DNA from 4 places in the Streptomyces sp. NPDC029044 genome. Region 3 is predicted to be linked to each of the others. Evidence: riboswitches for the same ligand, from Rfam matches in the RefSeq annotation. Region 3 holds a riboswitch; each other region holds the start of a gene.

What was found. A riboswitch is a leader RNA that binds a small molecule or an ion and turns the genes downstream of it on or off. The one in region 3 is predicted to bind cyclic di-AMP.
Positions count from the first base shown of each region.
Region 1: another riboswitch for cyclic di-AMP. It lies ahead of AB0E85_RS03390 (M23 family metallopeptidase); the one in region 3 lies ahead of AB0E85_RS06905 (NlpC/P60 family protein).
Region 2: another riboswitch for cyclic di-AMP. It lies ahead of AB0E85_RS16080 (M23 family metallopeptidase); the one in region 3 lies ahead of AB0E85_RS06905 (NlpC/P60 family protein).
Region 4: another riboswitch for cyclic di-AMP. It lies ahead of AB0E85_RS11770 (transglycosylase SLT domain-containing protein); the one in region 3 lies ahead of AB0E85_RS06905 (NlpC/P60 family protein).

Region 1 covers NZ_JBEZWN010000003.1:2,335-9,975, reverse strand. The annotation lists gene AB0E85_RS03425 (anti-sigma regulatory factor) at 1-439, shown strand, start outside; gene AB0E85_RS03420 (ATP-binding SpoIIE family protein phosphatase) at 439-1,515, shown strand; gene AB0E85_RS03415 (MarR family transcriptional regulator) at 1,600-2,106, opposite strand; gene ribA (GTP cyclohydrolase II) at 2,225-2,866, opposite strand; gene AB0E85_RS03405 (MarR family transcriptional regulator) at 3,000-3,515, opposite strand; gene AB0E85_RS03400 (dihydrofolate reductase family protein) at 3,643-4,773, shown strand; tRNA gene AB0E85_RS03395 (tRNA-Met) at 4,840-4,913, shown strand; cyclic di-AMP (ydaO/yuaA leader) riboswitch at 5,202-5,358, shown strand; gene AB0E85_RS03390 (M23 family metallopeptidase) at 5,370-6,410, shown strand; gene AB0E85_RS03385 (aldo/keto reductase) at 6,539-7,483, shown strand; gene AB0E85_RS03380 (PrsW family glutamic-type intramembrane protease) at 7,573-7,641, opposite strand, start outside.
Region 2 covers NZ_JBEZWN010000016.1:45,894-53,534, reverse strand. The annotation lists gene AB0E85_RS16105 (nucleotide pyrophosphatase/phosphodiesterase family protein) at 1-402, opposite strand, end outside; gene AB0E85_RS16100 (DUF5998 family protein) at 402-989, opposite strand; gene AB0E85_RS16095 (GNAT family N-acetyltransferase) at 1,041-3,911, opposite strand; gene AB0E85_RS16090 (HPr family phosphocarrier protein) at 4,091-4,372, shown strand; gene AB0E85_RS16085 (GntR family transcriptional regulator) at 4,541-5,236, opposite strand; gene AB0E85_RS16080 (M23 family metallopeptidase) at 5,425-6,213, opposite strand; cyclic di-AMP (ydaO/yuaA leader) riboswitch at 6,226-6,390, opposite strand; gene AB0E85_RS16075 (pitrilysin family protein) at 6,581-7,641, opposite strand, start outside.
Region 3 covers NZ_JBEZWN010000005.1:126,993-134,633, reverse strand. The annotation lists gene pcrA (DNA helicase PcrA) at 43-2,520, opposite strand; cyclic di-AMP (ydaO/yuaA leader) riboswitch at 2,835-3,008, shown strand; gene AB0E85_RS06905 (NlpC/P60 family protein) at 3,016-4,194, shown strand; gene AB0E85_RS06900 (hypothetical protein) at 4,274-5,215, shown strand; gene AB0E85_RS06895 (hypothetical protein) at 5,193-5,546, opposite strand; gene AB0E85_RS06890 (NlpC/P60 family protein) at 5,968-7,026, shown strand; gene AB0E85_RS06885 (response regulator transcription factor) at 7,049-7,641, opposite strand, start outside.
Region 4 covers NZ_JBEZWN010000010.1:43,254-50,894, reverse strand. The annotation lists gene AB0E85_RS11775 (HAD family hydrolase) at 1-547, shown strand, start outside; gene AB0E85_RS11770 (transglycosylase SLT domain-containing protein) at 511-1,290, opposite strand; cyclic di-AMP (ydaO/yuaA leader) riboswitch at 1,296-1,471, opposite strand; gene AB0E85_RS11765 (polyprenyl synthetase family protein) at 1,974-2,984, shown strand; gene AB0E85_RS11760 (DUF2092 domain-containing protein) at 3,217-4,464, shown strand; gene AB0E85_RS11755 (ABC transporter ATP-binding protein) at 4,506-5,528, shown strand; gene AB0E85_RS11750 (ABC transporter permease) at 5,515-6,393, shown strand; gene AB0E85_RS11745 (NAD(P)H-dependent oxidoreductase) at 6,397-6,978, opposite strand; gene AB0E85_RS11740 (amidase) at 7,065-7,641, opposite strand, start outside.

The sequences.
Region 1 (7,641 bases), on a different contig from region 3:
GGCTTCCCGCCATGCCGGTCCGGCCGACCTGCCGATCGGCTCGGACGCCGATCTGGCGTGGGTGCGGCAGCAGGTCCGGCAGGCCGCTGCCGAGCTCGGCTTCGGGCTGGTGCAGCAGACCAAGCTCGTCACCGCGGCGAGCGAGCTGGCCCGCAACACCCTCGTGCACGGCGGGGGCGGCCACGTGCGGCTCACCCCGCTGGACGCCGGGCAGTCGCACGGGCTGCGGCTGGACTTCGTCGACACCGGGCCCGGCATCCGGGACCTGGACCAGGCGCTGACCGACGGCTACACCAGCGGCGGCGGGCTGGGGCTGGGCCTGAGCGGCGCCAAGCGGCTGGTGCAGGAGTTCGAGGTGGACAGCCGGCCCGGTGAGGGGACCACCGTCACCGTCACCGCCTGGGCCACCGTCGTACCGCCCTCCCGGACGGTGCCGTGATGAGCAGGGTCTGGGACGTGCCGGTGGAGGACGACTCGACGCGGGTGCGGGACGTGCGCGTGGCGGCCGAGGAGGCCAGCGCCCGTGCCGGCCTGCCCCCGAACCGCACCGCGACCGCCGCGCTCGTGGCGACGGAGCTGGCGACCAACCTGCTGCGGCACGCGGAGGGCGGGCGCGTGCTGATCAACCTCGTCGAGCGGGCGTACGACGACGGCCGGCAGCGGGCGGCCGTGCAACTCGTCGCGCTCGACCACGGACCCGGCATCCCCGACGTCGCGGCGGCGATGCGCGACGGCTACAGCACGACCGTCGCGGCTTCGCTGGGAGCCGGGCTCGGGACGTGCCGGCGCATAGCGAACGACTTCGATCTGCACAGCGCACCGGGCCGGGGCACCGTCGTGATGGCGCGGATCGGCCACGAGCCGGCCGTTCGCAACCAGGGGCCGCCCCCGCTGGGCCCGCGGACCGGGGGTGTCAACGTCCCCCTCGGCCGGGCCGAGCAGTCCGGGGACGCCTGGGGCCGGGTGCGCGGCGGGGACCGGCTGACCCTGCTGCTCGCCGACGGGCTCGGGCACGGGGCGAAGGCGGCCGAGGCCTCCACCGCGGCGGTGAAGGAGCTGCGCGGCCTGGCGGAGCTGCCACCCGTCGAGATCCTGCGGAGTCTGGGCCGAACCCTGCGCCCCTCCCGGGGCGCCGCCGTCGCCGTGGCGCAACTCGACATACGGGAAGCGCAGTTGAGCTTCGCCGGGATCGGCAACATCGGCGCCCGGCTGCGGACCGACGGCGCGTGGAAGCCGCTGCTGTCCCACCCGGGCATCGTGGGCGCGCAGGCGCCGGCGTCCGTGCCGGTGCAGCGGGTGCCCTGGGGTGCGGACAGCCTGCTGGTCCTCCACAGCGACGGCCTGCCGAGCCGCTGGACGCCGCCCGACGACGGCGTACTGCCCGGCTGTGACCCGGCGGTGGCGGCCGCGGTGGTGCTCCGCGACGCGGGGAGCGCGGCCCGGCCGACGCGGGACGACACGTGCGTGGCGGTCCTGACCGCCGGCGGCGTGAGCCGTCACGGCTCGGGAGCCTGAAGTCTCGGTCGGCACCTCACTCGGGCCGGCCCGTGCGGCCCGTCCGTCCCGACCGGGGATGGCCGGCGCGGCCCGTTCTGTCGCTCAGGGGTTCTCCGGCCTGCCGGCATCGGGCGGCAGCGCGTTCCGGGCCGTCAGGAAGCCCCGCAATCCCCTGCTCAGCGCGGCCCGTTCGGCCGGTTGCATGGCCGACAGCGCTGCCGTCAGGGCCTGGGCGCGGCGGGCGGCGACGTCGCACAGGACGTGCTGTCCGTGTGGCGTGAGCCACAGTTGCACCTCGCGGCGGGTGTCGGGGTGCGGGATGCGTTCCAGCAGGCCGGCCGCTCCGAGGCGGTCGCAGAGGCGGCTGGCCGTGGGGAGGCCGATGTCCAGGCCGTCCGCCAGGGCCGTCAGATTCAGCCCCGGCGCCGCCTGGACGGTGCGCAGCGCCCGCAACTGGTGCAGCGACAGGCGCAGGGACGCCTCTTGGGCGGCGGCCGACCACAGCGCCGTCAGGCTCTCCACGGCATCGGTGATCTGCGAGGCGACGGATTCCGGGTCATCGCCCGGTCTCCTCACCCGGTGGTCGCCGGGGCCGCCGAGATCGGTCACGAAACGGTCACTTCCATAAAGCTCCGGGTACGGATGAGGTCGCCCTCTTCCAAAGGCTGTACCCGATGAACCGCATGGCAAGCAGCCCGGTTCGGCGCCCGGCCGGACCGGGGGCGGCTCAGCCGGCGCTGAGCTCCGTCAGCGCGGCCAGCGGCAGCGTGTGCTGGGTCTGGAGGACCTTCGCGCGCAGGTAGCGGACGTTGTGCGCGGTCGTGAAGACGCCCGTGGGGATCCGGTCGCGGACGTCGACGCCCAGGGCCCGCAACTGGCCCGCCTTGTCGGGGTTGTTGGAGAGCAGGTCCAGTTCGCCGATGCCCAGGGCGCGGAGCATCTGGGCCGCGGCCGTGTAGTCGCGGGCGTCCTCCGGCAGCCCCAGTGCCGCGTTCGCCTCGTACGTGTCGAGCCCCTCGTCCTGGAGGGCGTACGCGTCGAGCTTGTTGTAGAGGCCGATCCCACGGCCCTCCTGGCGGAGGTACAGCAGCACGCCACCGCGCTCGGCGATGGCCTCGACCGCCTCGCGCAGCTGGGGTCCGCAGTCGCAGCGGGCGGAGCCGAACACGTCCCCGGTCAGGCACTCGGAGTGCAGCCGCACCAGCGGGACCGGGCCGGGCTCGCCGAGGACCACGGCCACGTGCTCCTGGCCGTCGGCCAGCCCGTGGAAGGTGACGAGCTCGGCGTCGGCCTCGTAGCCGTCGTGGAAGCGCAGCGGGACCCGGACGCGGGAGCGCGGGGTGGCGATGACGGCGGGGGTGTCGGGCATGCGGGGCCTCCGGGTTCCGTTTCCTGTTCGGCTGCACAGCCGTACTGCTTCAGATTTGAAGCAGATCCACTTCCGGAACCCTACTCGTGCTTCAAACTTCAAGCAATCGGTATCCGGCCCCCTGTGACGCTCGTCACGAACAGGCCGGTGATGACCTCCGCCGCCACGGCACCTCGTCCGCCGCCGGGCGCGAGCCGTCCTCCTGGAGGCCCTGCGCGATCGCCGCGGAGATCTCCTCCAGCTGCCCCACCTGCTCCTCGCTGAGCCGGTCGAACAGGAAGCTCCGCACGGTGTCGACATGCCCGGGCGCCGCCCGCTCCAGCACCGCGAAGCCCTCGTCCGTCAGTGCGGCGATGCTGCCCCGCTTGTCGTACCGGCAGGCCTCGCGCCGCAGCAGGCCGTCCTTCTCCAGCCGCGTCACCGCGTACGTCAGCCTGCTGCGCGTGATCTTCAGCCGCTCGGCGAGATCGGTCATGCGCAGCCTCCGTTCCGGGGACTCGGACAGGACGGACAGGATGGAGTAGTACAGGTGCGGCATGCCGGCGTCCTGCTGGAGCTGCCGGTCGATCGCGTCCTCCAGGAGCAGGGAGGCGGCGACGTACGCGCGCCAGGCACGTTGCTCCTCGGGGGTGAGCCAGCGAGTCGTCATGCCACCAGTGTAGGTTTGTTTCAAACTTGAACCAAGCCCGTCTTGGTGACCCTGTCCCGTCTTGGCGGCCCTGTCCGCCTTGGTGACCCCGTCCAGTCCCGCCGTCCCGACCAGCCGCGGAGCGTCGATGCCTCACCCGTACGTCCTGCTGTCCGCCGCCGTCTCCCTCGACGGCTACCTGGACGACACCGGACCCGACCGCCTGCTCCTGTCGAGCCCGGCCGACTTCGACCGGGTCGACGAGGTCCGGGCCGGTGTCGACGCCATCCTGATCGGCGCCGGCACCATCCGCGCCGACAACCCGCGGCTCCTGGTGAACTCCGGCGAACGCCGGGCCGCCCGCCGGGCCGCCGGGAAACCGGAGTACCCCCTGAAGGTCACCGTCAGCGGCTCCGGCGACCTCGACCCGGACGCCCGCTTCTGGCACACCGGCGGCGAGAAGCTCCTCTACACGACCGACCGGGGCGCCGAACGCGCCCGCGCGTCGGGCCTGGCCGCCGACGTCGTCCCGCTCGGCGCCGACCTCGACTGGCGGCGGCTGCTCACGCACCTGCACGACGTCCGGGGCGTGCGGCGGCTCATGGTCGAGGGCGGCGGCCTGATCCACACCCAGCTCCTCACCCAGGGTCTCGCCGACGAACTCCAGCTCGTCCTCGCCCCGCTCTTCGTGGGCGACCCCGGGGCACCCCGCCTCTTCGGTCCCGGCGGCTACCAGGGCGGCCGGCTCCGGCTGCTGGAGTCGCGGCGGATCGAGGACGTGGTCCTGATGCGCTACGAGCCGACCGCCCCGGGCACCGGTGCCCTGCCCGTCGCCGCCGACCACCACTGGCTGGCCCTCGCCTGCGACCTGGCCGAGCGCTGCCCGCCGTCGGACACGGCGTTCAGCGTGGGCGCGGTCGTGGTCGCCGCCGACGGCACGGAACTGGCCCGCGGTCACTCCCGCGAGGCCGGTGACCCGGTCGTGCACGCCGAGGAGGCGGCCCTGGCGAAGCTCGACCCGGCCGACCCGCGCCTGCCCGGCGCGACGGTGTACAGCAGCCTGGAGCCCTGCGCCCGCCGCGCCTCCCGCCCCGCCCCCTGTGCCCGGCTGATCCTCGACGCGGGCGTACGGCGGGTCGTCACGGCCTGGCGCGAGCCCGACACCTTCGTGACGGCCGCGGACGGCAGCGGCCTCCTGGCCGCCGGCGGAGTGGAGGTCGTCGTCCTCCCGGAGCACGAGGAGCGGGCCAAGGCCCCGAACCGCCACCTGCCGGGCTGAGAACGGGCCGCTCCGAGCGGTGTGCACGAGTGGTCCCGCGGATGGCGTACACTGGTGTCACAACGACGCGGGGTGGAGCAGCTCGGTAGCTCGCTGGGCTCATAACCCAGAGGTCGCAGGTTCAAATCCTGTCCCCGCTACTGAAGGCCGAGGGCCGGAATCCAAAAGGATTCCGGCCCTCGGTGCATTTCCCCGCACCTCATTACGGTCGGTGACCGAACCACCCCGCTGCGCGCGTTAACTGATGCACCGTCAAAACTCGTCAGTCACTTGCGAAGCGGTCAACTCGCCCGATTTACTCCGGTCATGGCAGGTAAGTCCGCGTGAAAAAGGTTAATGATCAAGCGGAATCGCTGGAATACCCCTCGCGCCTCCATTAACGTTCGATAACGCAGCGCGGTCGTCCCAGCCGTCACAGAAGGCGGCTCCGTGCGCACGCGCCGAATCCCGAAAGGGAACCGGGGAACCACCACTTGGGGTGAATCGGGCGGATACCACCGTGGAAGCACGGCCGGTATACGCGCGTAGGAGACCTTCCTGCTCCGAACCCGTCAGCTAACCCGGTAGGCGAGAAGGAAGGAAAGGAGTACGCCCACGTGGCGTCCAACCGGCCTGCCCCCGCGGCCCCGTTCGCGCCGAAGCGCGAGACCGACACCTTCGGCTACGGCGGTCAGCGCACCGACGAGGGCCCGTTCCAGGAGTGGAACCCCACCGAGGAGTCCATCCGTCCCGTCCGTGGCCGGCATCGCGTCACCAAGCAGCGCGGCGGAGGTCTCGCCCGCAGCTCCACCGTCCTGGGTGTCGGCGTCATAGCCGCCGTGGGTGCCGGCGGCATGGCCAGCGCCCAGACCGGCAAGCCCCCGGTGTCCATCTCCGTCCCGGACCTGCCCTCGGTGGGTTCCCTCATCTCGGACGACGACACCCCCGAAGGTTCCGCCACCCCGCTCAGCAGCCTCGGCACCGCCACGACCGCCACCGAGCAGGGCAAGAGCACCTCCGGCGCCGGCGCGGGCGAGGCGCTGCGCGCCCGGATCATGGCCCAGGTCGAGCACCAGCAGGACCAGATCGAGACCAAGGCCGCCCAGGACGCCGCGGCCGCCGCCGAGAAGGCAGCCGCGGAAGCGGTCGCCAAGGCGGAGAGGGAAGCCAAGGCCAAGGCCGCCGCGGCCAAGGAGAAGGCGGAGGAGGAGGCCAGGAAGAAGGCCGAGGCCGAGCGTCTCGCCGCCCTGGCCAAGCAGTTCACGCTGCCGACCTCCTCGTACACCATCACCTCCAGCTTCGGCCAGGCCGGCGCCTACTGGTCCTCCGGCTACCACACGGGCCTGGACTTCGCCGCCCCCACGGGCACGCCGATCAAGGCCGTCCACAGCGGCACCATCACCGAGGCCGGCTGGAACGGCTCGTACGGCTACAAGACCGTCCTCACCCTCGATGACGGCACCGAGATCTGGTACGCGCACCAGTCCTCCATCGGCGTCAGCGTCGGCCAGAAGGTCAGCACGGGCGACGTCATCGGCCGTGTGGGCGCCACCGGCAACGTCACCGGTGCCCACCTTCACCTGGAGGTCCACTCCGGCGGCTCCGCGAGCGGCATCGACCCGATGGCGTGGCTGCGGGGCAAGGGACTGAACCCGTAAGCCGTACCCACCCGTTGAAGCACCGGCGGCCCTGACGACGACCCCCCGACGTCAGGGCTGCCGGATTTTCCGGCGTGTACGGCGGAGTAGGGGAATGGGCCGCTCCGGTAACGGCGTTGACGTGGAGCATGACTCATCTGCGTAAGCTCGGCCCTTCCGACCTCGAGGTGTTCCCACTCGCCCTCGGCGGCAACGTCTTCGGCTGGACCGCCGACGAGGACCAGTCGTTCGCCGTCCTCGACGCCTACACCGCCGCCGGCGGCAACTTCGTCGACACCGCCGACTCCTACTCGGCCTGGGTCGAGGGCAACCGGGGCGGTGAGTCCGAGACCGTGCTCGGCCATTGGCTGAAGTCCCGCGGCAACCGGGCGGACGTCGTCGTCGCCACCAAGGTCAGCCAGCACCCCGAGTTCCGCGGTCTGTCCGCCGCCACCATCAAGGCTGCCGCGGATGCCTCCCTGCGGCGCCTCGGTACCGACTACATCGACCTGTATTACACACACTTCGACCAGCCCGACGTGCCCGTCGAGGAGATCATCGGCGCGCTGGACACCCTTGTGAAGGCCGGGAAGGTGCGGCACATCGCCGCCTCCAACATCTCCGCCGAGCGGCTGCGGGCGTCCCTGGAGTTCTCCGAACGCGAGGGGCTCGCCCGGTACGTGGCGCTCCAGCCCCACTACAACCTGGTCTCCCGCGGCACCTACGAGGGCGAACTCCAGGACCTCGCCGAGCGGACCGGCCTGGCCGCGGTGCCGTACTTCGCGCTCGCGTCCGGCTTCCTCACGGGCAAGTACCGGCCCGGAGCGACGGTCGAGAGCGCCAGGGCGGGAGGTGCCGCCAAGCATCTGGAGACCGAGCGGGGGCGGCGGGTGCTCGACGCCCTCGACGAGATCGCCGCGGCGCACGGCGTGCCCGTGGCCACGGTGGCCTTGGCCTGGCTCGCCGCCCAGCCGACCGTGGCGGCGCCGATCGCCTCCGCGCGGACGGTGGAGCAGCTGCCCGCGCTGACCGGCGTCGGCGAGCTGACTCTCTCGGAGACCGAGGTCGGACGGCTCACCCAGGCCTCGGCCTGAATCGGGTCTGACTGCATCGGGTCTGACTGCATCGGGTCTGACTGCATCGGGCTGAGAAGGTCTGGCTCGGTCTGGTCCGGACGAGAGGTCTAGGAGCGGTACGGGTTGTACGCGGGGTACGGCGTCGGCTGCGGGCCGTACCCGTACACCCCGTACAC
Region 2 (7,641 bases), on a different contig from region 3:
GCCGGTGTCCGGGTTGCGGACGGTGTAGCCCGGCAGGCCGTGCGCGCCGGGCGGCAGGCCGGTGCCGACGGAGGCCAGGGAGGTCGCCGTGGTCGCCGGGTACCCGGCGGTGAGCGGACGTCCGGTGCCACCGCGGGAGGTGGCGAGCAGGGACGTCATGAAGGGTGCGTCCTCGGGGTGCGCCTTCAGCTGTTCCCAGCCGAGACCGTCGATCAGGAACACGCAGTTCCGGTCGGCGGGTGTCAGCTCGGTGATCGCGGCGCTCATGCCCGGGACGCCGAGGCCGGCGGCCAGGGTGGGCAGGAGGTCGGCCAGCGATCCGCTGCCGTACTCGGGGGCCGGCGCGGAAGCGACGGTCAGCGGTTCGGGGTGGGGGTCCCAGGCCGTCTCGGGCTGTGCCATCAGCGGGTCGTGTCCGCGGTCGCCTCGGAGAGGGCCTGCGCGAACGCGAGCGCCTCACGCACGGTCTCCGGTCCGTCCCCGGCCTCGCTGACGCGCAGGCTGAGGTCGTCCGCCGTCGAGTTGCCGGTGTAGCCGTGGTCCGCCTCGCAGTTGGGGTCGCCGCAGGCGGCCGGCTCCAGGTCGATGCGGGAGACGGCGCCCCAGCCGATGGTGAGGACGACCTCACGGGGCAGGGTGCCCGGCTTGTAGGACTCGGGGTTGGCGACGACGCGGCTGACCACGATCGACGAGATGCGGCCGATCTTCACGGACTCCGTAGACGTCGTGGCGTACGGCGTCGGGGAGGTGCTGTCGGCGGCCTGTTCGTCGGTGTGGCTGACGATGAAGCGGTTGTCCGTGAGGACGAGCACGGTCACGTGCCGCCGCACCTCGTTCTGGTCGAACGTCGTCTCCTGGTGGACCAGGTACGACCGCATGGGCTCACCGCCCACGGCGGCCTCCACCGCCTCGGCCACGAGGGCCGGGTAGTAGCCGCTGCGCTCGATCGCCGCCCGCAGCCCCTGGGTCGTCGTACTGGTCTTGGCCATGACGCCCATCCTACGGGGGACCACTGACTGCGAGGGACAGGTCGCCCCCCGTCAGTAGGCGGGGAGGGTCCGCGGGCCGAGGTCGTCGCGGGCGGGCGGGGGCGCGAGGCGGACGGAGGCACCGAGGACGCTGAGGCCGTGCGAGGCGACGACGACCGGCTCCAGGGTGACCGCGACGACCTCCGGATGGTCGTCGACCAGCCGGGACACCCGCAGCAGCAACTCCTCCAGGGCCCGGGTGTCCGCCGGCGCGGAGCCGCGCCAGCCGAACAGCAGGGGGGCGGTACGGATCGAGCGCACCAGGGAGGTCGCCTCCCGGTCGGTGACCGGGATCAGCCGGTGCGCGGTGTCCCCGAGCAGCTGCGAGGCGGCCCCGGCGAGCCCGAAGGAGAGCACCGCTCCGGCCGCGGGATCGATGACGGCCCGTACGACGACGTCAACGCCGCGCGGTGCCATCCGCTGCACCACCGGCCGCAGCTCCTCCGGCGCGCCGAACAGCTCGGTCAACTCGGCGTACGACCGGCGCAGTTGGTCCTCGTCGGCGAGGTCGAGGCGAACGCCTCCCAGGTCGGCGCGGTGCCTGAGGTGCGGGGCGGTGGCCTTAAGCGCGACGGGGTAGCCGAGGGTGCGGGCGGCTTCGGCGGCGGCGTCGGGGGTCGGGGCGGGCAGGGCGCGGTGGACCTGGACGCCGTAGTGGCCGAGGAGGTCGCAGGTCTCGTCCGTGCCGAGGGTGAGTCCCTGCCCGCGCGCGAGCAGGCCGTCGATCAGCGCGGCGGCGCCCTTCTCGTCGATGTCCTCGTACTCGGGCACCTTGCCGGGGTCGGCGGCCTCGCGCCGCCACTGCGCGTAGGCGACGGCCTGGCCGAGGGCTCGGACGGCACGCTCGGCTGCGGGGTAGGCGGGAATGAGGTGGGCGCCTTCGGGGGCCTCGGTGGCGGGGAGGTGTTCCTCGCCAGGTGTCGCGTCGTGCACGACCTGCGGCTGTTCGCCCGATTCGGCAGGCGACGTGCGGGCGGGAGTCGACGGCGCAGTTCCGCCCGCACCGGGCTGCGGTGCCGTGCTCGCCGCCGCCGACAGGGCTTCCGCCAGGCCGCCGAGCTCCACGTGGACCACCAGGACCGGCTTGCCCGGGGCCGCGGCCGAGGCGGAGCGCAGGGCCTGCGCGAGGGCCGCGTCGCCGACCGAGCCCTCCCCCACCGCCGGTATGGCGGTGACGACGACGGCGTCGCACCGGTCGTCGGCGAGTGCGCGGGACAGGGCGGCGTGGAAGTCCGCCGCGGAAGCCGCGGTGGTGAGGTCCTGCGGGGGGTGCGGCCGCAGGCCCTCGGCGAGGCAGGCGTCGTACGTCAGCAGGCCCAGCGACTCCGAGTTGCCCAGGATCGCCACCCTGGGGCCGGGAGGCAGGGGCTGGCGGGCGAGCAGCAACCCCGCGTCCACCAGCTCGGTGATGGTGTCGACGCGGATGACGCCGGCCTGGCGCAGCAGCGCCGACACGGTCGCGTGCGGCAGGCGGGTCGCCCGCACGGCGTGCCCCTGGGGAGCGGCGCCGTGCCGCGCACCCTGGACGACGACCAGGGGCTTGGCCGCGGCGGTCCGGCGGGCGAGGCGGGTGAACTTGCGGGGATTGCCGATGGACTCCAGGTACATGAGGACGACGTCGGTGTCGGGGTCCTCGTACCAGTACTGAAGGACATCGTTGCCGGAGACGTCGGCGCGGTTGCCGGAGGAGACGAAGGTGGAGACGCCGGTCACGCCCGTGACGCCGCCGCCGCGCCGGTGCAGCCGGGACAGCAGGGCGATGCCGATGGCGCCGGACTGGGCGAACAGGCCGATCCGGCCGGGGCGCGGCACCTCGGGGGCGAGGGAGGCGTTGAGCCGTACCTGCGGGGAGGTGTTGATGATGCCGAAGGCGTTGGGGCCGATGATGCGCATGCCGTACGTGCGTGCGTGCCGCACGAGGGCGCGCTGGCGTTCGCGCCCCTCGTGGCCGCTCTCGGCGTACCCCGCGGAGACCACGACGAGCCCCTGTACGCCGTGTTCGCCGCACTCGGTGACGACCTCGGTGACCTGCTCGGCCGGCACGGCGACGACGGCGAGGTCGACCGGGCCGTCGATGTCCCGCACCGAGCGGTGCGCGGGCACGCCGTCGAGCTCCTTCTGCCCTTCGGGAAGGGCCTTGTTCACGGCATGGAGGCGGCCGGTGAACCCGGCGTCGCGGATGTTGCCGAGGACGCTGCGGCCCACGCCGCCGGGGGTGCGCCCGGCGCCGATGACGGCGACCGAGCCGGGGGCGAGGAGCCGCTGCACGGAGCGCGCCTCGGCGCGGTGTTCGCGGGCGTACTGCACGGCGAGGGAGCGGTCGGTGGGTTCGAGGTCGAACTCCAGACGGACGACGCCGTCCTCGAAGCTGCGTTTCTGGGTGTAGCCGGCGTCCGTGAACACCTTGATCATCTTGGTGTTGGCGGGCAGCACCTCGGCGGCGAAGCGGCGGATGCCGCGCTCACGGGCGACGGCCCCGATGTGTTCGAGCAGGGCGGAGGCGACCCCGCGGCCCTGGTGGGCGTCCTGCACGAGGAAGGCGACCTCGGCCTCGTCGGCGGGTGCGGACGCGGGCGTTCCGTCCGCGCCGATCCGGTCGTAGCGTACGGTGGCGATGAACTCGCCGCCGATGGTGGCCGCGAGTCCCACCCGGTCCACAAAGTCGTGGTGCGTGAAGCGGTGGACGTCCTTGGCGGACAGGCGAGGGTACGGCGCGAAGAAGCGGTAGTACTTCGACTCGTCGGAGACCTGCTCGTAGAAGCTGACCAGGCGATCGGCGTCATCAACGGTGATGGGCCGGATGCGCGCGGTGCCCCCGTCGCGCAGCACCACGTCGGCTTCCCAGTGGGCGGGATACTCGTGCCGGTCCGGCGAGGTCTGCATGGGCCCCAGAGTACGGCTAGCGTCCGACAGCGGCGCGACGCAGTCTGTGGAGGGCGTCAGTCGGGTCGAGGCCGCGATCCGACGGCACCCCTGGAGTGGAACGCGAGGACCGCTCCTGGTGGGCTTCACGATATGGGAAACTGGTCTAGACAACCCTGAACACCGAAGGGCAGCAACACATGGCTGAGCGCCGCGTCAACGTCGGCTGGGCCGAGGGTCTCCACGCCCGCCCCGCCTCCATCTTCGTCCGAGCCGCCACGGCCGCAGGCGTCCCGGTGACGATCGCCAAGGCTGACGGCAACCCCGTCAACGCGGCCTCGATGCTGGCCGTCCTGGGCCTCGGCGCCCAGGGGGGCGAGGAGATCGTCCTGGCCTCCGACGCCGAGGGCGCGGACGCCGCCCTGGACCGGCTGGCCAAGCTGGTCTCCGAGGGTCTCGAGGAACTGCCCGAGACCGTCTGATGTCCCGTGCGCCGTTCCGGCGCACAGCGAAGGGCCCGCCCTGATTCACCGGGGCGGGCCCTTCGCCATTCCCGGCGGACAAGGAGCGGGACATTCTGGAATTCCCCGTTTCCGGGCACGGAAAATAGGCCTTCATGAATTGGCTGCTCTTTGTATACGGCCGCCGTGTTAATGCCGCAGGCTCGCCGTGTTTACGGGATGTTGCGAGTTCCTCACACGGTCGGCGGACTCCCTGCCGGAGCCGAAGCGCAGGCGGTGCGCGCCCGTCGCGCGCTCGGCGTGCAGCGCCGTGACCGCCCGCGCGCGCTCGCCGTCCCCGCGCGCCACCGCGTCCACGATCGCGCCGTGCTCCGTCCAGGACTCCACCGGGCTGGCCGGCGCGTCCACGGCGTACATCCACGCGATCTTGTGGCGGAGCTGGGTGAGCATCGAGGTCAGTGCGGGGCTGCCGGAGGCCTGGGCGAGCGTTTCGTGGAACCAGCCGCCGAGGGAGCGCAGGTCGTCGCTGTTGCCGCGGCGGGCCCGCTCCTGGCCCAGCCGGACCAAGCCGCGCAGGACTTTCAGATGCGCCTCGGTGCGGCGCTGGGCCGCGCGGGCCGCACCGAGCGGCTCCAGGAGCATGCGCATCTCCAGCAGGTCGCCCGCCTCCTGCTCGGTGGGTTCGGCCACGCACGCGCCCGCGTGCCGCCGGGTCACCACGAAGCCCTCGGCCTCCAGGGTGCGCAGCGCCTCCCGGACGGGTACCCGCGAGACGCCGTAGCGGCGCGCGAGGAGTTCCTCGGTGAGCCGGCTGCCGCGTGCGTGGACGCCCGCGACGATGTCGTCCCGGATGGCCGTGCACACCGAGTGCGCGGGAATACGCATGACCGACCTCCCCTTAATCCCCGTGAAACGCCAGCGAGTGGCGTCCGTTCCGTGACTCTATTGCAATGAGCCGGAATTTCCGACGGCCATCGGGAATCCAGGGATATTTTTTGGACAAGCCGCCGCTGTAAACGCCGAAAGCCCCGGCTCGGGGAGCCGGGGCTTCGGGAACAGCGCGGAGGTTCCGGTCAGACGTTCACGCCGTGCGAGCGGAGGTAGGCGACCGGGTCGATGTCCGAGCCGTACTCCTGGCTCGTACGGGCCTCGAAGTGCAGGTGCGGGCCGGTGACGTTGCCGGTCGCGCCGGACAGGCCGATCTGCTGGCCGGGGGTGACCCGCTGGCCCACCGAGACGCCGGTCGAGGACAGGTGGCCGTACTGGGTGTACGTCCCGTCGTTCATCTTGATCACGACCTGGTTGCCGTACGAGCCGCCCCAGCCGGCCTCGACGACGGTGCCCGCGCCGACCGCGTGGACGGAGGTGCCGCTGGCGGCGTGGAAGTCGACACCGGTGTGGCTGCCGGAGGACCACAGGCCGCTGCTGGCCTTGTAGCTGGTGGAGACGTACGAGCCGGAGATCGGGGCCACGTAGGCGTTGAGGCGCTTGCGCTCGGCCTCGCGGGCGGCGCGCTCCTTGGCCTCGCGGGCCTTCTCGGCGGCTTCCTTGGCCCTCTCGGCCAGCTCGGCGGCCCGCTTGCGCGCGGCCTCCTCGGCCTTCTGCTTGGCGGCGGCCTCGTCGGCGGCCTGCTGCTGCGCGATCGCCTGGGCGTCGATCTGCTGGGCCACGGTGTCGCCCATGGTGACGACCGGGGTGAGGCCGGTCTGCTCGGGGCTGGGCTCGGCGGCGAAGGCCGCAGGGGCCGCCACGGTGCCGATCACGCCGGTGGTGGCGAGGGCCGCGACGCCCGCCGCCCGGGCGGTGCCGCGCTGGATCCTGCTGGGACGACGGTGCTTCCCGGTGGCGCGAGTGAACGCCATGTAGTGGCTGGTCCTTTCCTTCCCTCTCGCCTACCGGGTTAGCTGACGGGTTCGGAGCAGGAAGGTCTCCTACGGACTCCCTCGCGACTCGCGCGGGCGCCCGATTCACCCCAGGGACTGCGGTGGGTCCCCGGCTCCCCTGGCTCGCGCCGTACGGGGACTCGGCGATGACTGTCCGGTGCCGCGGGTGCGGCGCACTGCCTGACGAACAGCCCGGACGACGCTAAGCGGCGCCACTTTCAATTCCCAAACGAATCCCGGTGTTTGTAGCGCATCCCACAGGGCAGACAGGCAACCTCCGTACCAATTCGGGCATAAAGGAGCCCTGGTGCCTCGAAAGACAACCAGGGCCCCTGCGCGCGTGCCGCTACTCGGCCGCGACCACGGTGACTTCGCCGATGCCCAGGGCCTCGACAGGCGCCTTGATCTGCGCCGCGTCGCCGACGAGGACGGTCACCAGGCGGTCCACCGGGAAGGCGCTCACGGCCGCCGCGGTGGCCTCCACCGTTCCGGTCGCGGCGAGCCGGCGGTACAGCGCGGCCTGGTAGTCGTCGGGCAGGTGCTGCTCGACCTGGTCGGCCAGCGTGCTCGCGACCGCCGCGGCCGTCTCGTACTTCAGCGGAGCCACACCCACCAGGTTCTGCACGGCGACGTCCCGCTCGGCGTCGGTCAGCCCTCCGGCAGCGAGGGCGCGCAGCACCGTCCAGAGGTCCTCCAGGGCGGGGCCGGTGTTGGGCGTGTCGACGGAGCCGCTGATGGCGAGCATCGCGGCGCCCGTGCCGTCCGGGGCGGACCTGAGGACCTGGCCGAACGCCCGTACGCCGTAGGTGTAGCCCTTCTCCTCACGCAGGACGCGGTCCAGGCGTGAGGTGAGGGTGCCGCCGAGGCAGTACGTGCCGAGCACCTGCGCGGGCCACACGCGGTCGTGCCGGTCCGGGCCGACCCGGCCGATCAGCAACTGCGTCTGGACGGCGCCGGGGCGGTCCACGATGACGACCCGGCCGGTGTCGTCGGCGGTCACCGGCGACACCGGGCGCGGCTCGGCCGAGGAGCCCGTCCAGGCCCCCAGGGTGTCCCCGAGCAGGGCGTCGAGGTCGATGCCGGTGAGGTCGCCGACGACCACGGCGGTGGCCGTGGCGGGGCGGACGTGCTTCTCGTAGAAGCCGCGGACGGCCGCGGAGTCGATCGCGGCGACCGTCTCCTCGGTGCCCTGCCGGGGCCGCGACATGCGCGCGTCCGAGGGGAACAGCTCCTTGGAGAGCTCCTTGGCGGCGCGGCGGGAGGGGTTGGCCAGTTCGTGCGGGATCTCGTCGAGGCGGTTGGTGACCAGCCGCTCGACCTCGCTGTCGGCGAACGCGGGCGCCCTCAGCGCGTCGGCGATCAGGTTCAGCCCCTTGGCGAGCCGGGAGGCCGGCACCTCCAGGCTGA
Region 3 (7,641 bases):
GCCTGCCCCGCCGGTCCGGCCGGCGGGGCTCACCTCACCGGACTACAGCTTCTCCACCGGCGCGTACCGCAGCAGCAGCCGCTTCGGCTTGGTGTCCCCGAAGTCGATCGTCGCCTCGGCGTTGCCGCCCGTGCCCTTGACCGCGACGACGGTCCCGAGCCCGAACTGGTCGTGGGTGACGCGGTCCCCGACCGCCAGGGACACCACGGGCTTCTCCGAGGTGCGCCGCGTGGCGAAACCGGAGGCGCCCGACGCCGAAGAGCGCGAGCGGGACGACGACAGCGAGGCCGCCACCGCCGAGACCGGCCCGGAGGACGCGGGCGCGGTCGCTCCCGTCCGCTTCCACTCCACGTGGGTCGGCGGGATCTCCTCCAGGAACCGGGAGGGCGGGTTGTACGAGGGCTGGCCCCAGGCACTGCGCAGGGTGGACCGCGTCAGGTACAGCCGCTCCCGCGCACGGGTGATGCCGACGTAGGCCAGGCGCCGCTCCTCCTCCAGCTCCTTGGTCTGCCCGAGGGCGCGCATGTGCGGGAAGACGCCGTCCTCCATGCCGGTCAGGAAGACGACCGGGAATTCCAGGCCCTTGGCCGTGTGCAGGGTCATCAGGGTGATGACGCCGTCGCCGTCCTCCTCGTCGGGGATCTGGTCGGAGTCGGCGACCAGCGCGACCTGCTCCAGGAAGTCCGACAGCGTGGTCTGTTCGTCCTCGCCGCGCTCCTGCTCGAACTCCATGGCGACGGCGGCCAGTTCCTGGAGGTTCTCGATCCGGGTCTCGTCCTGCGGGTCGGTGGAGGCCTGGAGCTCGGCGAGGTATCCGGTGCGCTCCAGCACGGCCTCCAGAACCGTGGCCGGTCCGGCGCCGGACTCGACGATGGTGCGCAGATCCTCCATCAGCGTGTTGAACCGCTTGACGGCGTTGGTGGAGCGCGCGGCCATGCCGTACGCCTCGTCGACGCGCTTGAGCGCCTGCGGGAAGCTGATCTTCTCCCGCTGGGACAGGGCGTCGATCATCGCCTCGGCGCGGTCGCCGATGCCCCGCTTGGGGACGTTGAGGATCCGGCGCAGCGGCACCGAGTCCTCGGGGTTGGCGAGCACGCGCAGGTAGGCCAGGACGTCCCGGACCTCCTTGCGCTCGTAGAAGCGGACGCCGCCGACGACCTTGTAGGGCAGGCCGACGCGGATGAAGACCTCTTCGAACACGCGGGACTGGGCGTTGGTGCGGTAGAAGACGGCGACGTCGCCGGCCTTGGCCTCGCCGGCGTCCGTGAGGCGGTCTATCTCGTCGGCGACGAACTGCGCCTCGTCGTGCTCGGTGTCGGCGACGTAGCCGGTGATCCGGGCGCCGGAGCCGGCGTTGGTCCACAGGTTCTTGGGACGGCGGGACTCGTTGCGCTCGATGACCGCGTTGGCGGCGCTGAGGATCGTCTGCGTGGAGCGGTAGTTCTGCTCCAGCAGGATCGTCGTGGCGTCCGGGTAGTCCTCCTCGAACTGGAGGATGTTGCGGATCGTCGCGCCGCGGAAGGCGTAGATCGACTGGTCGGCGTCGCCCACGACGCACAGCTCGGCGGGCGGGACCTCGGCCTCGGGCGGTACGTCGACGGGGTGCTCGGAGGTGCCGACCAGCTCCCGGACGAGGGCGTACTGGGCGTGGTTGGTGTCCTGGTACTCGTCGACCAGCACGTGCCGGAAGCGGCGGCGGTAGTGCTCGGCGACGTCCGGGAAGGCACGCAGCAGGTTGACCGTCGTCATGATCAGGTCGTCGAAGTCGAGGGCGTTCGCCTCGCGCAGCCGCGACTGGTACATGGCGTAGGCCTGGGCGAGGGTCTTCTCGAAACCGTCGGTGGCCTGGGCGGCGAAGTCCTCCTCGTCGATCAGCTCGTTCTTCAGGTTGCTGATCTTGGCGCTGAAGGACTTCGGCGGGAAGCGCTTGGGGTCCAGGTCCAGGTCTCGGCAGACCAGGGCCATCAGGCGCTTGGAGTCGGCGGCGTCGTAGATCGAGAAGCTCGATGTGAAGCCGAGCTTCTTGCTCTCGCGGCGGAGGATCCGCACGCACGCGCTGTGGAACGTCATCACCCACATGGCGTTGGCGCGCGGGCCGACGAGCTGCTCGACGCGCTCCTTCATCTCGCCCGCGGCCTTGTTGGTGAAGGTGATCGCGAGGATCTGGCCCGGGTGCACGCCGCGCTCGGCGAGCAGGTGGGCGATGCGGTGCGTGAGCACGCGGGTCTTGCCGGAGCCGGCGCCGGCCACGATGAGCAGCGGGGAGCCGGAGTGGACGACGGCGGCGCGCTGGTTGTCGTTGAGCCCCTCCAGCAGCGCGGCGGTGTCCACGACCGGGCGGGGCGCGCCGTCCCGGTAGTAGGCGTCCCGGTCCGGGGGCGCGTCGAACTTCCCGCCGAACAGATCGTCCGGGATCGGCTCCGGAACGTGATCGTCCTCGGGCGGCGGCGGGGGCTCGTCCGCGGGGCCCCGCTGGGCCTGGAGGTTCGCCAGGAAGCTGTCGTCAAAGAGGCTGCTCATCGCTCTCCGAGTCTAGGGCGCCCCACTGACAGCCCGCCGCCGCCCTGAGAACATCGCCGGGCGCCCGGGCCCCCGCCAGCCGGCCGGCGGCGCATTGTCGCCCTCCATGACCGCATGATCACGACCTGCTACACCCCCCGCAATCATGGATGAAACAGGACCAGTCCCCCTCGGCCGTTCACACTCGGCAACGTTCATGACCGAGGTCACGAAAATGTATCGGGCATATCACCCATCAACCTTCACAGGGGCCACACGAGTTGGCTACCGTGCGACCAGGCCGCATGACCCCCACCGGCGAACGTCGCCGGGCCGCGCGGCCTCCGCCGAGTCCGGTGTGCCGCAGCGGCAGCCGGAGCCGGGGACCCAACCGTGAACCTGGGGTGAATCGGCCCGACTCCCTGTGCGGAGAAGGCCGTAGGGCAAACCTTCCGAACCACCCGCCCGAACCCGACAGCTAACCCGGTAGGCGGAACGTGGAAGGAGTCGCCTCCCTTGGCGTCGCACCGCAAGTCGCGTCCTACGGGTACGCGCGTGGCAGGCATACGGACCCCCGCCCTCGCAACGGCGGCCCTCACCTCCGTCGCCCTGCTGTCCCAGTCGGCCAATGCCGCCCCCGAGGCCGACGACAAGCCCAGCCTGGAAGAAGTCGAGAAGAAGGTCGACGACCTCTACCGCCAGGCGGGGTCGGCGACCGAGAAGTACAACGCGGCCAAGGAGAAGACGGCGAAGCAGCGCAAACGCGCCGACGCCCTCGTCGACGACGTCGCGAAGCGCACCCAGAAGCTCAACGAGGCGCGCGAGGAGCTGGGGTCCTTCGCCTCCGCCCAGTACCGAACCGGTGCCGCCGCCCCGGACACGGCGACGTTCCTGCTGGCGGACACCCCGCAGGACTACTTCGACCAGACCCAGCTGATGGACCGGATGACGGGCCGCCAGAAGGTCGCGGTCGACGACTACATCGCACAGCAGTCCGAGACGATGGAGAAGCGCCAGGAGGCCACCGAGAGCCTGGAGGCGCTCACCGAGTCGCAGGGCGACCTGAAGACCGCCAAGGCGACCGTCCAGCGCAAGCTCGCCGACGCGCGCCGGCTGATGTCGAAGCTGACCGCCGAGGAGAAGGCCCGGCTCGCGGCGATCGAGAAGGAGAAGCAGGAGGAGGCGGCCCGCAAGGCCGACGAGCTGGCCCGGCAGCAGGCCGCCCAGCAGCAGGCACGGGAGGAGGCCGCCCAGCAGCAGGACAGCGGCTCCTCGTCGTCGGCTTCGGCGGACTCCGGCTCGTCCTCCTCGACGGCCCCGGCCGACTCCTCGTACGCCACCAAGGCCGACAAGGCGCTCGCCTTCGCCCGCGCGCAGATCGGCAAGCCGTACGTGTGGGGCGCCGTCGGCCCCGGCTCCTACGACTGCTCCGGCCTCACCCAGGCCGCCTGGAAGGCCGCGGGCGTCACCCTGCCGCGCACCACCTACGACCAGGTGAACGCCGGCACCACGGTCCCGCTCTCCCAGGCCCAGCCCGGTGACCTGGTCTTCTTCTACGACGACGTCACCCACGTCGGGATCTACATCGGCAACGGCATGATGATCCACGCCCCGAAGCCCGGCACGTACGTGCGCGAGGAGTCGGTCTACTACGACGGCGAGTCGGCCATCCACAGCGTGGTGCGGCCGGCCTGAGAGGTCTCGTCACGCCTTTCGAGGGGCACGCGCGCGTGCCCCTCCCGTAACGCGTGCGGCGCTCTCTAGCATCGGCGCTATGTCGGGTCCCTCCCCGTTTGCCACCTGGTGGTCGACGTACGCGCTGGCGACCGGCGTCGTGTCGGTCGGTCTCGACTCGGCGGGGTACGCGGTCCTCTCCCGCATCGCCCTCGCCCTGGCCTGCGCGGCCTGGCTGGTGGCGGCCGCGGGCCTCGCCCAGCGGGCACGGGGCGGGTTGCGGGCGCAGACGCCGGCCGCGCTCACGGCCGTGGCGGCCACCGCCGTCCTCGGCACCGGGTTCTCCGCGGCCGGCCTTCAGCTCCTCGCCGAGGCGCTGCTGGCGCTCGCGATGCTGCTCTGGGCGGTGCTGCTCACCGCGGAGGCCGGCGGGCGGCGCGGCACGGTGTTCCTGCGCTGCGTGGCCACCCAGGGGCTCGCGGTGCTCGGCGCCACGCTCGCCGCGGCCGATACGTCGGCCTGGCTCGCCCACGCGGCCCTGGTGCTGTTCTGGCTGGGCCTCGCGCTCTACGGCTTCGCCCTGTTCCGCTTCCAGCCCCGGCAGGTGGAGGAGGGGCGCGGGGACCACTGGCTCGCGGCCGGCGCCCTCGCCGTCTCCGCGCTGGCCGGGGCGCAACTCCTCAGCGCCGACAGCGCGCGCCTGTACCTGTGGAACGAGGACAACACCGACGTCCTGCGCACGACGTGCGTCACGCTGCTCGTGCTCGCGCTGGTCGCCTGCGTCGCCCTGCTCCTCGCGGAGCTCTTCTGGCCCCGCCACCACTACGACGTGCGGCGCTGGGCGACCGTGTTCGCCGCGGTGGTGACGGCCGCGGCCACCCTGGCGGTCGCCGCCGCCCTGGACGTCCCCTGGCTCGACGCCGCCGGAGAGGTGCTGCTGTGGGTCGCGGTGGCCGCCTGGCTCGGGTGCACCGCCTGGGCGCTCACCTCGGCCCGGGCCGGCGCCCGGCGCTCCCGGGTCAGGTCCAGAGCACGGCGATGAAGATGTTCGCCGTCGTCAGCAGACCGACCAGGCCGAACAGGCCCTTGTCCACCTTCTCGTCGTCCCGCTTCACATAGACCAGGCCGAGGATCACGACCAGCAGGGCCAGCTTCACGCCGATCTTGATGTTGTTCACGGACTGGTCGTCGGCCTGGTTGAGACCGACCAGGACCACACCGGTGACCAGCATCGTGAGCGCGCCGTGCAGCATCGCGGGGGTGTAGCGGGCGGTACCCTCGCCCATCGCCTTCATCTGGGTGAGGAAGCCGCCCAGGAGCGAGGCGATGCCGATGATGTGGAGGCCGACGAAGAGGTGGATGAGTACGTCCATGAGGCCGGAGCCTAATCAGGGCCCCCGGACCGCCCGACACCGGCCCAGTGATGCATATATGCGCCCCATAGCACCCGATCACGGTCACTCGCTCACGATTCGGCGCATCGGTCATCACGCTGAGTGAAGCAGTCGGCGTCGAGACGGGACCACGGTCGCATACGGTCACCGCCGGTCCTCTCGGGACACTTCCGCACACCTGCCACCGGCCCATCACGGCGGCGTTTAGCGTCCTCCACCAGGTGACCGGCTCCCCACCGCCGCCCGGGCCAGGGGCGGCAGTCGGACACCACCGCCGAAAAGGTCCGGCGGCGATCCGCTCCCCCTGTGCGGGCCGTCGCCGGACGCGCAGGCCGCCCGTCCGCTCCCCCCGGCGGCCGCACGCACCCGTCGGCGGTCGAGGAAAGGACGTGGCCCCCAGGTGGCAGCGCACCGCAAGCCCCGACAGCGCTCGATGGGTGGCGGCAAGGCCCGTACGGCCGCCACGATCGCCCTCGCGGGCGCGGCGACGGCGACGGGTTTCGACGGAACCGGACACGCCGAACCACAGCTCACCCCCGGCCAGGTCAAAGCCAAGGTGGACAAGCTGTACCAGGAGGCGGAGGTAGCCACCGAGAAGTACAACGGCGCGAAGGAGAAGGCCGAAGCAGCCGGGCAGCGGCTGAGAAACCTCCAGGACCAGGCGGCGCGCAAAGAGGAGCGGCTCAACTCCGCCCGGGAGGCCCTGGGTTCGGTCGCCGCCGCGCAGTACCGGGCGGGCGGCCTCGATCCCGCGGTGCAGCTCGCCCTCTCCGACGATCCCGACCGGTACCTGGAGAACGCCGAGTTCGTCGAGCGGGCCGGCAGCCGGCAGAACGCCGCCGTCGCGGGTGTGCGCAAGCAGCTCCGGGAGATCGAGCAGCTGCGCGGGGCCGCCCACATCGAGCTGACGTCCCTGAAGTCGCGCCGGGCGGAGCTGAAGCAGCACAAGAAGACGATCACCGGCAAGCTCGGCACAGCACGCCAGCTGCTGTCCCGGCTCGGCCCGCAGGAACGTTCCCTGTCCGGCACGTACCAGGACCGCGCCTCGCGCTCGACGGGCGCACGGGAGACCCTCGCGGCCCCCGGCTCCGCCTCGTCCCGGGCGACCGACTCCCGCGCCGCCGCCGCCGTCTCCTACGCCTACCAGAAGCTCGGCAGCCCCTACGTCTGGGGCGCCACCGGCCCGAACGCCTTCGACTGCTCGGGTCTCGTCCAGGCCGCGTACCGCGCCGCGGGCGTCTCCCTGCCCCGCACGACGTACTCCCAGATCGCCGCGGGCCGCCGCGTCGCCCGCTCCGAACTCCTCCCCGGCGACCTGGTCTTCTTCTACGCCGGCATCAGTCATGTCGGCATCTACGTGGGCAACGGCCGCATGATCCACGCCCCGAACCCCTCGGCGCCGGTACGCGTCGCCCCACTCGACGAGATGCCGTACGCGGGGGCGACGCGGGTGGTGTGAGCGCCGCCGGCGAGCGCCGCTGTCAGACCAGCCGGCGAGCCGTCGCCCAGCGCGTCAGCTCGTGCCGGTTGGAGAGCTGGAGCTTCCGCAGCACCGCCGAGACGTGCGACTCGACGGTCTTCACGGAGATGTACAGCTGCTTGGCGATCTCCTTGTACGCGTAGCCCCGGGCGATGAGCCGCAGCACCTCGCGCTCGCGCTGGGTCAGGCGGTCCAGATCCTCGTCGACCGGCGGTGCGTCCGTGGAGGCGAAGGCGTCGAGGACGAAGCCGGCCAGCCGGGGCGAGAAGACCGCGTCGCCCTCCTGGACACGGAAGACGGAGTTCACGAGGTCCGTGCCGGTGATCGTCTTGGTGACGTACCCGCGGGCGCCGCCGCGGATCACGCCGATCACGTCCTCCGCGGCGTCCGACACGGACAGCGCCAGGAAGCGGACCGGCTGTTCGGTGTCGCCCATCAACGGGGCACAGCGGCGCAGCACTTCGACGCCGCCGCCGCCCGGCAGGTGCACGTCGAGGAGGACCACCTCGGGCCGGGTCGCGGTGATCACCGTGACCGCCTGGTCGACGTCCGCGGCCTCGCCGACGACCTCGACACCGGTCTGCTCGGTCTGCC
Region 4 (7,641 bases), on a different contig from region 3:
CGAGGCCGAGGTGGGGCAGGTGTACGCGGCGGTCGACCAGGACGGGGTCGACGGGCTCACGCTGATCGAGCCGGGCTATCTGATGCCGCACCCGACCCTGCCCGCCGTGCGGGTCGAGAGGCGCGACGAGCTGTGGGGCGAGCCCATCAGCAAGGTGCTGCTCCGCCATCCCCATCTGTCGGACGACGAACTGGCGGCGACGGCCCGCTCGGTGGTCGGCTCACTGGCGACGGTGACGATGTCGGGGCCCGGCACGGTCGAACTCCAGCCGTGCGGGATCACCAAGGCGACGGGCCTGGCGCTGGCCGCCGAGCATCTGGGACTGCGCCCGGCGGACACCATCGCCTTCGGTGACATGCCCAACGACATCCCGATGTTCGACTGGGCCGCTCACGGGGTGGCGATGGCCAACGCCCATCCCGAACTCAAGGCCGTGGCCGACGAGGTCACCCTGTCGAACGAGGACGACGGCATCGCCGTCGTCCTCGAACGACTGCTGGGCGAGCCGGCTCAGTACGGGCCGTTGACGTTGTCGATCGAACCGTAGCGGTCGGCCGCGTAGTTGCAGGCCGCGGTGATGTTGGCGACCGGGTCGTACGGGTCCCACGACGTGCCGTCGACGTGGTAGGCCTGGAAGGTCGGGTCGATGGTCTGGAGCAGACCCTTCGACGGGGTGCCCTTGGCGGCGTTGGAGTCCCAGTTGTTGATCGCCAGGGGGTTGCCGGACGACTCGCGCATGACGTTGCGGTAGATGCCGTCGTAGGACCCGGGGATCCCCTTCTGAGCCATGATGTCCAGCGCCTCGCGGATCCACCCGTCGAGGTTGTTCGCGTAGGTCTTCGCGGACGCCTGGGTGGCCTGGGCGACACCGCCGGCGGGCTTCGCGGCCGGCTTGGCGGGGGCGGACGACTTGGTCGCCGTCTTCTTCGCGGCGCTCGTCTTGGTGGTCTTCACCGTCAGCTTCAGACCCGGGTGGATCAGCTTCGGGTCGTCACCGACGGCGGCGCGGTTGTCCTTGTAGAGCTGCTTCCAGCCGCCCGAGACGTCGTACTTGTCCGCGATGCGGGCCAGCGAGTCGCCCTTGACCACGGTGTACGTGAGGGACTTGGCGGGCTGGGCCGCCTGCGGCACGGACTGTGCGGCGGCGGGTGCGCTCTGGGGCTCGGCGGCGCTCGCGTACGTGGCACCGAGGAGCGGCAGGGTGAGTGCTGCTCCGCCGGTACCGGCGGCGATGAAGCCTCGGGTCAGCGGGTTGGTTCTGGGGCGACGGTGCTTGCCTCGTCCGGCCATGGCGATATTCCTCTCCGGCGCCTGCGAGGTGAGCTGTCGGGTTCGGGCCGGGAGGTGCCCGGCCGCGTACGGCGCTGTGTGCCGTGCGCGGCTTCACCCCGAGCCGTGCCGCTGTGCGGACCGGCGACTTACCTGGGTCCCCCGCTCCTGCCCTGCGTGAGTGAGTCGGTTCCTGTGGGGAGTCCGGGCGGCGGCAGGATTGGGCGTCCGCCGGACAGGCCGGGAACGTATGCGAGAGCACATGTCGGGAACAAGCACCTCAGTCACATATCGCGCGGTTGACCTTGGTCGGAGGTGTTTGGGCCGCTTGATCCTTTGCGGAAGCCAAGGCTCAACTGGCTCTGCGGGAAAGGCGGTACGGGTCGATGCCGAGGTGGGGCGGAAAGGGGGAACAAGTGATTCAACTCACTGATCACGAGGCTGTGGGGCAATTCCCGCCAAGGGGAATTCGCCTACTCATCACGGCAAATCGTGCATAGTTCGCTACCTATGGGTAAGTCGATTTATATCTGTTCTTATAGGTTGATCGAAAACATAACGGTCGTGATCGGATACCGCCCGGCCTGTAACCCTGGGTGCTGGCGGTGATCGAAACGTGACCGGATACGCTGGCCGGAGTGAGGGCAGCGACCTATCGACAATCCGCGTAATCACCGGCAGACACAGCAGACAGGAGACCCCTCGTGACCGACGTCGGGCCGTTCGGGCTGAGCGTGCGGGACCAGGCTCTGGAAGCCGATGTCCAGGCCGGACTGGCGGCTGTCGAGGAAGGCTTGCTCGAGGCCACCAAGAGTGAGGTGCCCTTCATCACGGAGGCCGCCCAGCACCTGGTGCGGGCCGGGGGCAAGCGGTTCCGCCCGCTGCTGGTGATGCTCTCCGCCCAGTTCGGCGACCGGTACGCGCCCGGGATCGTGCCGTCGGCCGTCGTCGTGGAGCTGACCCACCTCGCCACGCTGTACCACGACGACGTGATGGACGAGGCCTCCGTGCGCCGCGGCGTCGCGAGCGCGAACACCCGCTGGGGCAACTCCGTCGCGGTGCTCACCGGCGACTTCCTCTTCGCCCGCGCCTCGCACATCCTGGCCGACCTCGGCCCCGAGGCCGTGCGGGTGCAGGCCGAGGCGTTCGAGCGCCTGGTGACCGGCCAGATCCTGGAGACGGCAGGACCGCAGGACGGCCGGGACCCCGTCGAGCACTACCTGGACGTGCTGGGTGGCAAGACCGGCTCGCTGGTCGCGGTGTCGTGCCGGTTCGGCGCGATGATGTCCGGCGCCGACGACACGGTCGTGGACGTCCTGACCCAGTACGGCGAACGGCTCGGCGTGGCCTTCCAGCTCGCCGACGACGTCCTGGACATCGCCTCCGACTCCCACGAGTCCGGCAAGACCCCCGGCACCGACCTGCGCGAGGGCATCCCCACGCTGCCGGTGCTGCGGCTGCGCGAGCGGGCGGCCCGGCTCGGGCTCGCCGAGGACATCGCCCTGTGCGAGCTGCTCGACTCCGACCTCACCGACGACGCCCGGCACGCCGAGGCCCTGCGTCTGCTGCGGGCCCACCCGGCGCTGGAGCAGGCCCGGCGGGACACCGTCCGCTACGCCCAGGACGCCCGTTCGGCGCTCGCGCCCCTGCCGGAGTGCACCGCGAAGACGGCGCTCCTGGAGCTGTGCGACGCGGTGGTGCACCGGGCCGGCTAGTCCGCCTCCCCCGCCCGACCCCTACGGGTAGGGGGAGAAGCCGCCCTTCCGTGTCATACCCCAGCAGTACACGGAGTTGAGTCCGGGGTCTGACGTATCTCCCTGGCCGATTTGGTCAGATGGTCACCACGGAAGAACACCACTCCTCACCTGTTCGGGTGAGAATGGCGGCTCAGGGACGAGTGCGTGGACGACACGGACAGCCGCCGCCGACCACGGAGGTAGGGCACACATGGCACCGTACGCATCCGACGACAGCACGACCGCCGGAGAGGTCGACGAGCAGCGCTCCGGGCGGCGCAAAGCCGCGCGGTACATCGTCCCGGTCACGGTGGTGGGGGTGGCCGCCGCGACGATCGGGCTGGTGCCCGCGCTCGCCGACTCCGGGGACCCCGACCTCCCGAAGATCACCGCACAGCAACTCATCGAGAAGATCGCGAAGTCGGACGTCCAGCAGCTGTCCGGCACGGTGAAGATCAGCACGGACCTCGGCCTGCCGGACCTCGGCGGCCTGGAGTCGGGCCTGCTGTCCGGCGCCGCGGGCAAGGGCGGGGGCGAGGACGGCTCCTCCGCCGACCCGACGGCCAAGCTCACCGAACTGGCCTCCGGCACGCACACCCTGCGCGTCGCCGTCGACGGCCCGGACAAGCAGAAGCTGTCGCTGCTGGAGAACGCCGCCGAGTACAGCGTCATCCACAACGGCAAGGACGTCTGGGGCTACGACAGCAAGTCCAACGAGGTCTACCACGGCACCTCCGACAGCCCCGAGCGCGGCAAGGACCAGCAGCCGCCGGCCACGCCCGGGGACTTCGCCGAGGAGGCCCTGAAGGCGGTCGACGACACCACGTCCGTGACCGTGGACGGCACCGCCCAGGTCGCCGGCCGGGACGCCTACAAGCTGGTCGTGAAGCCGAAGCAGTCCGGCTCGACGGTCGGTGCGATCACCGTCGCCGTGGACGCGAAGACCGGCCTGCCGCTGAAGTTCACCCTGACCCCGGCGAGCGGCGGCGCGGCCGTCGTCGACGCGGGCTTCACGAAGGTGAGCTTCGCCGAGCCGGCCGCCTCCACCTTCGACTTCACCCCGCCCAAGGGCGCGAAGGTCACCGAGGAGAAGGACGCCGGCAAGGGCTCGGGCGAGACTCCGCGCACGGCCCCCGGCAAGCCCTTCGCGCTCGGTGAGGCGCCCGGCCACCAGGCCGGAAAGGGCCCCGGTGGCCACGACGGCATGAAGACCATCGGCGAGGGCTGGACCGCCATCGCCACCTTCGACACGGGCGGCGAGGGCGTGCCCTCGGGCAAGGCCGGCGGCGAGTTCGGCGGCTTCATCGACTCCCTCGGCGACAAGGTCCACGGCACGTTCGGCTCGGGCACGGTCTTCTCCACCCGCCTGGTCAACGCCCTCGTCACCGACGACGGCAAGGTCTACGCGGGCCTGGTCACCAAGGACGCGCTCGTGAAGGCGGCCGACGCCGGCAAGTAAGTCCCGTAGCCGCACGGGACGTCGAGAGAACGAGGAAGCCGATGGGCGAGGTGTCCGCCGGGGAACCGGAGCAGCGTGGGACGCGGGCCGCGACCGGGGAACCGGAGCAGCGTGGGACGCGGGCCGCGACCGGAGAACCGGTCATCGCCACCCGCGCGCTCACCAAGCGCTACCGCGGCGGACAGCTCGCCGTCGACGGTCTCGACCTGACCGTCCCGGCGGGCAGCGTCTTCGGCTTCCTGGGCCCCAACGGCTCCGGCAAGACCACCACCATCCGCATGCTGATGGGCCTCATCGAGCCAACCTCCGGCACGGCCCGGGTGCTCGGGCAGCCCATGCCCCGGGCCGCCCGCGCCGTGCTGCCGCACGTCGGCGCCCTCATCGAGGGCCCGGCCCTCTACGGCTTCCTCTCCGGCCGCGACAACCTGATCCGCTACGACAGTGCCGACCCGGCCGCCGACCCGCGCACCCGGCGCACCCGGGTCGCCTCGGCCCTGGACCGGGTGGGCCTGACGGCCGCCGCGGGCAAGAAGGCCAAGGCGTACTCCCTGGGCATGAAACAGCGCCTGGGTCTCGCGGCCGCGCTGCTCCAGCCGCGCCGGCTGCTCGTGCTGGACGAGCCCACCAACGGCCTCGACCCGCAGGGCATGCGCGAGATCCGCGCCCTGGTCAGGGAGCTGGCCTCGGACGGCACGACCGTCTTCCTCTCCTCCCACCTCCTCGACGAGATCGAGCAGGTCTGCACGCACGCGGCCGTGATGGCCCAGGGCCGGCTGATCACGCAGGGCCCGGTCGCCGAGTTGTCCGCCGGGGCGCGCGGCCGGCTGGTCGTAACCACGCCGGACCCGGCGGAGGCGGCCCGGATCCTGAAGGAGCAGGGTGTCGCCGATGTCGTGGTCACCGACGACCGGGTGACCGGCGAGCCACCGGAGGGCGACCTCGCCGAGGTGAACGCCGCGCTGGTGACGGCCGGGGTCCGGGTGCGCGGCTTCACGGTCGAACGGGCCTCGCTGGAGGACGCGTTCGTGGCGCTGACGGGGGAGGGCTTCGATGTCGCGGGCTGAAGTGGTGGAACCCGTACGGCCGGTGCGCCCGTTGTGGACCTTCGGGCTGCTGCGCAACGAGCTCGTCACCACGTTCCGGCGGTGGCGCACGCTCGCGCTGCTGGCCGTGCTGGCGGGCGTGCCGGTCCTCGTCGGCATCGCCGTCAAGATGGAGACGGGCGACGGCGGCTCGCCCGGCGGCGGGGGCGGCGGAGGACCGGCCTTCATCTCGCAGATCACCAACAACGGCCTGTTCCTCGTCTTCACCGCCCTGGCCGCGACGCTCCCGTTCTTCCTGCCGATGGCGGTCGGTGTCGTCGCGGGTGACGCGATCGCCGGCGAGGCCAACTCGGGCACGCTGCGCTATCTGCTGGTCGCCCCGGCCGGCCGCACCCGCCTGCTGCTCACCAAGTACGCGACGGTGATCATCTTCTGCCTGGCCGCGACGCTCGTGGTCGCCGTCTCGGCGCTGGCGGTCGGAGTGCTGCTCTTCCCGCTCGGTGACCTGACGACCATCTCCGGCACGCAGATCGGCTTCGCCGAGGGGCTGGGCAGAGCCCTGCTGATCGCCCTGGCCGTCGCCGCGTCACTGATCGGCGTCGCCGCGCTCGGCCTGTTCGTCTCGACCCTGACGGGCAGCGGCATCGCGGCGATGGCGACGACGCTCGGCCTGCTGATCACGGTCCAGATCCTCGACCAGATCCCGCAACTGCACGCCCTTCAGCCGTACTTGTTCTCCCACTACTGGCTGTCCTTCGCCGACCTCATGCGCGAGCCGGTCTACTGGGACGAACTGGCGAAGAACCTCGGCCTCCAGGCCCTGTACGCGGCGGTGTTCGGGTCGGCGGCGTGGGCGCGCTTCACGGCGAAGGACATCACCGCGTAGCACTCAGTCCTCGTACAGGAACCGGGCCGGGGGAGCCTCCCGCTCGAAGAAGGTCTTGGCGCGCCTCAGGGCGTCGTCATCGGTCAGCACGTCACCGGGCTTGCTGCCGTTGCCGAGCAGCACCCCGCCGAAGCGCATCCCCAGGTAAGCGGCGGAGTTGTGGAGCGTCCCGACGAGCGGGTCGGCGACCACCTCCTGGGTGTGCGCGAGGGCGGTGACGCCCCACAGGGTGCGGCCGGCCATGGTCGCCTTGAAGTCGAGGCCGGGCGTGCGCAGCCAGCCCGACCAGTAGTCGAGGTAGCGCTTGGTCTGCGCGGAGACCGAGTACCAGTACAGGGGCGAGACGATCACGATGTCCGTCGCCGCGAGCGTCGCGTCCAGCAGCCGGGCCACGTTGCCCTCGGTCGGACGGACGTGGTCGCTGTCGTGCCGCAGGTCCTCGAAGTCCGGCACCGGATGCCCGGTGAGGTCGATCCACTCCTGCTCGACGTCCGGGGGCAGTTGCTCGGCGGCCCGGCGGGCCAGGAGCTCGGAGTTGCCCTCGGCGCGAGCGCTGCCCAGGACGAAAAGGAAACGGCGGGTCATGGGTGCCCCTCTGGAAAACTCGGCGTACGGCGATAGCATGCGTGTGCATCATATGCGTACGCAAGTAAATTCGCCAGGGGTGCCCGTCACGCCTCCCGCGCCACCGCCAGCAGCAGCGCCTCCCGCCCCCGCGGCGCCACCAGCTGGAGGCCGGCCGGGCAGCCGTCGTCGCCGAGGCCCGCGGGCAGGCTCAGCGCGGGGTGACCGCTCAGGTTGAACCCCCAGGTGAGAGAGGTGGAGTAGCGGTCCCCCGGGCCCTCGTGACCGTGCGGGGCGGTGGGTGCCGTCGGGGTCAGCAGCAGCTCGGCATCGGCGAACAGCCCGGCCAGCCGCCGGTCGTTCTCCGCCCGGACCCGCTCGGCCCCGGCCAGGTCGGAACCAGGGGTGCGCAGGGCCAACCAGGCCGGGCCGGGGTCCCTCAGCCGCACCGGCATCCGCGGCCGCACCAGCCGTACGACCCCTGCCGCCACGAGCCGCTCCACCGCGGCCCGGGCGAGCGCGACAGGCTCCGGGTCGGGACCGGCGAAGCCCAGGTCGGGGGACCAGACAGCCGGGACGGGGAGGGCCGCCCCGGCCGGTGCCCGTTCCCCGGACACCACCGTCCACCACAGCCCGGCGTCCGCCACCGAGCGGGCGAGCACCCCGGGAACAGCAAGTCCCGTA